2 regions of the Streptomyces sp. CC0208 genome follow, and region 1 is predicted to be linked to the other one. Evidence: riboswitches for the same ligand, from Rfam matches in the RefSeq annotation. Region 1 holds a riboswitch; the other holds the start of a gene.
What was found. A riboswitch is a leader RNA that binds a small molecule or an ion and turns the genes downstream of it on or off. The one in region 1 is predicted to bind glycine.
Positions count from the first base shown of each region.

Region 2: linked by a shared signal. The riboswitch ahead of gcvP (aminomethyl-transferring glycine dehydrogenase) and the one ahead of gcvT (glycine cleavage system aminomethyltransferase GcvT) in region 1 are both predicted to bind glycine.

Region 1 is NZ_CP031969.1:2,742,886-2,745,078, forward strand. Features, by position in the region: gene D1369_RS12290 (enhanced serine sensitivity protein SseB) at 1-99, opposite strand, end outside; gene D1369_RS12295 (AAA family ATPase) at 167-835, opposite strand; glycine riboswitch at 1,018-1,115, shown strand; gene gcvT (glycine cleavage system aminomethyltransferase GcvT) at 1,271-2,193, shown strand, end outside.
Region 2 is NZ_CP031969.1:7,520,536-7,522,728, forward strand. Features, by position in the region: gene D1369_RS34560 (PRC-barrel domain-containing protein) at 308-685, opposite strand; glycine riboswitch at 809-904, shown strand; gene gcvP (aminomethyl-transferring glycine dehydrogenase) at 1,082-2,193, shown strand, end outside.

The DNA of each region.
Region 1 (2,193 bases):
GAGCACCTCCTCCAGCTCGTTGCCGGGCCAGCCGCCGTGCGGATGGGGGTGTGCCGAGTGCGCCGGGAAGTCCGCGGGAAGATCCGCTGGGAAGTCCATCTGTCTGACCGCCTGCTGTGAACCGCTGATGTGGCTGAAAGGCTAGCGGGTGCGGGCGGTTCGCGACTCAGCCCGTGAACCCGATCCGCCGCAGGACGTCCGCCGCCTCCCGGTCGATCAGCACCGCCGAGCCGCAGCCCTGGGGCAGATCGCCGCGCTCCACGGAGCGGATCAGCCGCGCGGCGGCCCCCCGGTGCCGCAGGAAGGCATACCGCGAGACCTCCCGGCCGCGCTCGCGCTGGCCCTCCAGCGCGGTGTCCGCCGTGACGTCGAGCAGCAGCAGGTGCAGGGTGCCGCCCCGGCGCCGGGCCTCGCGGGCCAGCCAGCCCCGCACCCAGGCCTGCGTCCCGCAGTCGTGCACCACGACTCCCTCGCCGGAGCGCAGGGCGCGGCGCAGTCCGGCGTAGTGCGCGAGCCGGACCAGCGGGCGGTAGAGGGCGTACGGCAGTAGGCGGGAGAGCCGGGCGTCCCAGCGGTCACGGGTGTCCTGGGAGTCGACTCCGATCCCCGTGACCGCGCGCTTCATCAGCGTGGACTTGCCGCTGCCGGGCAGGCCGGTGATGACGACGAGGTCGCCGGGGCCGAAGAGCAGGGCGTGCGGGCTGCGGCCGGCGCGGTCGCGCAGGTCACGGACGACCGGGCGGGCGCCGCGGGCCTCGACGGCCGGGGCCGCGGGCTGCTCCGGCAGCGCGAGGGCCGAGGTCGTCGCGTACGCCGTGGTCCTGTTCACCGTCATCGTCCTCCTCCGGGGTCGGGGTTCCCCTCCCCACCGAGCGTAAAGAGAAGGTAATGGACGATCTCTCGCGTTTCTGTACGCGTACCGCCACAAGCCGGTTACAGAAGGGAGGGGCCGAGGCAGCCCTGCCGTCGGCGTCCGAGGCGTGCAATGATGTCGGCGCCAACTGCATACCGGCCGCTTGAATCCGCGCGGGAGAGTCCCGGGGTACGTGTACCCGGGCGCCGAAGGAGCAAGTCCCTCCCTTGAATCTCTCAGGCCCCGTTACCGCGCGGGCGAGGCACATCTGAAAAGCGGGCCGCCCCCTCGAAGGCGGCCCCACCCACGGTGCAAGCCATGTTCTTCATGGCGAACCTCTCAGGTTCCGATGACAGATGGGGAGGAATACCTCGCCCGTCACACCCATGTCCTGGGATCCTTGGAGACGACCGTCCGATGAGCAGTTCTGAACCCCGTCTCACCGCACTCGACGCCCTGCACCGCTCGCTCGGTGCGACCATGACCGACTTCGCCGGCTGGGACATGCCCCTGCGGTACGGCTCCGAGCGCGACGAACACAACGCGGTACGCACGCAAGCCGGGCTCTTCGACCTCTCCCACATGGGCGAGATCACCGTGACCGGACCGCAGGCCGCACAGCTGCTGAACTTCGCCCTCGTCGGCAACATCGCCTCCGTCGGCGTCGGCCGGGCCCGCTACACCATGATCTGCCAGGCCGACGGCGGCATCCTGGACGACCTGATCGTCTACCGGCTCGGCGAGACCGAGTACATGGTGGTCGCCAACGCCTCCAACGCCCAGGTCGTGCTCGACGCACTGACCGAGCGCGCGGCCGGCTTCGACGCCGAGGTGCGTGACGACCGGGACGCCTACGCGCTGATCGCCGTACAGGGGCCTCAGTCCCCCGGGATCCTCGCGTCCCTGACCGACGCGGACCTCGACGGCCTCAAGTACTACGCCGGTCTGCCGGGCACGGTCGCCGGGGTGCCGGCGCTGATCGCGCGCACCGGGTACACCGGTGAGGACGGCTTCGAGCTGTTCGTGAAGCCGGAGCACGCGGTCGAACTGTGGCAGGCGCTGACCAAGGCCGGCGAGGGCGTCGGGCTCGTCCCGTGCGGACTGTCCTGCCGGGACACGCTGCGCCTGGAAGCGGGCATGCCGCTGTACGGGCACGAGCTCTCGCGGGAGCTGACGCCCTTCGACGCCGGGCTCGGCCGGGTCGTGAAGTTCGAGAAGGACGGGGACTTCGTCGGGCGGGAGGCGCTCCAGCGGGCCGCCGAGCGCGCCGCCGCCGCGCCGCCGCGCGTCCTCGTCGGCCTGGTCGCCGAGGGGCGTCGCGTCCCGCGTGCCGGGTACGC
Region 2 (2,193 bases), 4.8 Mb from region 1:
AGGGGGCTTAAGGCGTGTCTGGCGGGGGCTGGTGTCGGTCGGGTTGGGCTTCGGTCGGGTGGGGGGCCGGTGCTGGTCTGTCGTGACGGCTCGCTCGGGGGCTTAAGGCGTGTCTGGCGGGGGCTGGTGGGGGTCGGGCTGGGCCTCGGTCGGTGCGCGGTCGGCGCTGCTCTGTCGTGACGGCTCGTGCCGGGGCTCGCTGCCTGTCTCGCGGGGCCGGGGTGTCCGTTAGAGGCGGTCAGGTGTGGGGCGTGTGACGGGGGGCGAAGAGCGCAGGCTTTGGTGCTGGGAGCGTCAGGGGTGGTCGTCAGGCCTCCACGTCCTCCGTGCCTGCCAGTCTGCCGAAGTTCCGGTCCGGGAACGGCGGTGGTGTGGCCAGGTCGAGGCCGTAGTGGTGGTAGAGCTGGAGTTCCTGGTCGGGGGAGAGGTGGCGGCCCACGCCGAAGTCGGGGGCGTCCTTGATGAGGGTGCGGTCGAAGGGGACGTGCAGGGAGCCGTCCACCAGTTCGCTCGGCTCCAGGGGCACGAAGGCGTCCCGGGTGAAGAGGCCGGTGCGTATGGCGGCCCACTCCGGCACGCCCGTCGCGTCGTCGAGGTAGACCTCGTCGACGGTGCCGATCCTGGTGCCGTTGCGGTCGAACGCCTTGCGGCCGATCAGGTTGCGCGGATCGATGTCGGTCTGCACGTGCCCTCCACTTGGTCGCAACTCATCCGAAGCGGTCGTAAGCACTACGAAAGAGCACATCGGGGCGTGCGGCCACTCGAAGACCCGTGCGGTGACCTCGCTGGTAGGCTTGCGAGCGGCTGCTGACCCCGCGCGGGAGAGTCCTCCGGACACCATCGGAGGCGCCGAAGGAGCAAATCCTCCCCGGAATCTCTCAGGCTCACGTACCGCACGGACGAGGTCACTCTGGAAAGCAGGGCGGGTGTCGACGGCTTCCGCCCTCACCGACGGTGAAAGCCGGGCGGCCTTCGGGTGGTCCGGTGAAGCTCTCAGGTTGAGATGACAGAGGGGGAGGCCGTCGGGGTACCCGCGCCGGGGTACCCCTCGAAGGTCGCGTCAGACCAGGAGGCCTCCGCAATGACCGCCCACCGCATTCCGCTCTCCGAGCTCGAACAGGGAATTCCCTTCGAGCAGCGTCACATCGGCCCTGACCACGAGGCTCGCGCCAAGATGCTCGCGCAGGTCGGCTACGGCTCGCTGGACGAGCTCACGGCCGCCGCGGTGCCGGATGTGATCAAGAACGCCGATGCGCTGGAACTGCCCGGTGCGCGCACCGAGGCCGAGGTGCTGGCCGAGCTGCGGTCGCTGGCCGACCGCAACCAGGTGCTCGACTCCATGATCGGACTCGGGTACTACGGCACCTTCACCCCGCCCGTCATCCTGCGCAACGTCATGGAGAACCCGGCCTGGTACACGGCCTACACGCCGTACCAGCCGGAGATCTCGCAGGGACGGCTCGAGGCTCTGCTCAACTTCCAGACCATGGTCGCCGACCTCACCGGGCTGCCCACCTCCGGAGCCTCGCTGCTCGACGAGGGGACCGCGGCGGCCGAGGCCATGGCACTGTCCCGCCGGATGGGGAAGAACAAGAAGGGGCTCTTCCTCGTCGACGCCGACGTGCTGCCGCAGACCATCGCCGTGATCCAGACCCGTGCCGAGCCGACCGGCCTCGAGGTCGTGGTCGCCGACCTCAGCGACGGGATCCCGGCCGAGGTCGCCGGGCGTGAGATCAACGGCGTGCTGGTCCAGTACCCCGGCGCCTCCGGGGTCGTACGGGACATCAAGCCGCTCATCGACCAGGCTCACGAGCTCGGCGCGCTCGTGACCGTCGCCGCCGATCTGCTCGCGCTGACCCTGCTGAGGTCGCCGGGTGAGCTCGGGGCGGACATCGCGGTCGGGACCACGCAGCGGTTCGGTGTGCCGATGGGCTTCGGCGGGCCGCACGCCGGATACATGGCCGTCCAGGAGAAGTTCGCCAGGAGCCTGCCCGGGCGGCTCGTGGGCGTGTCCGTGGACGCCGACGGCAACAAGGCCTACCGGCTCGCGCTGCAGACGCGTGAGCAGCACATCCGCCGGGAGAAGGCGACCAGCAACATCTGCACCGCGCAGGTGCTGCTCGCGGTCATGGCCGGGATGTACGCCGTCTACCACGGGCCCGACGGGCTCAAGGGCATCGCGCGGCGGACGCA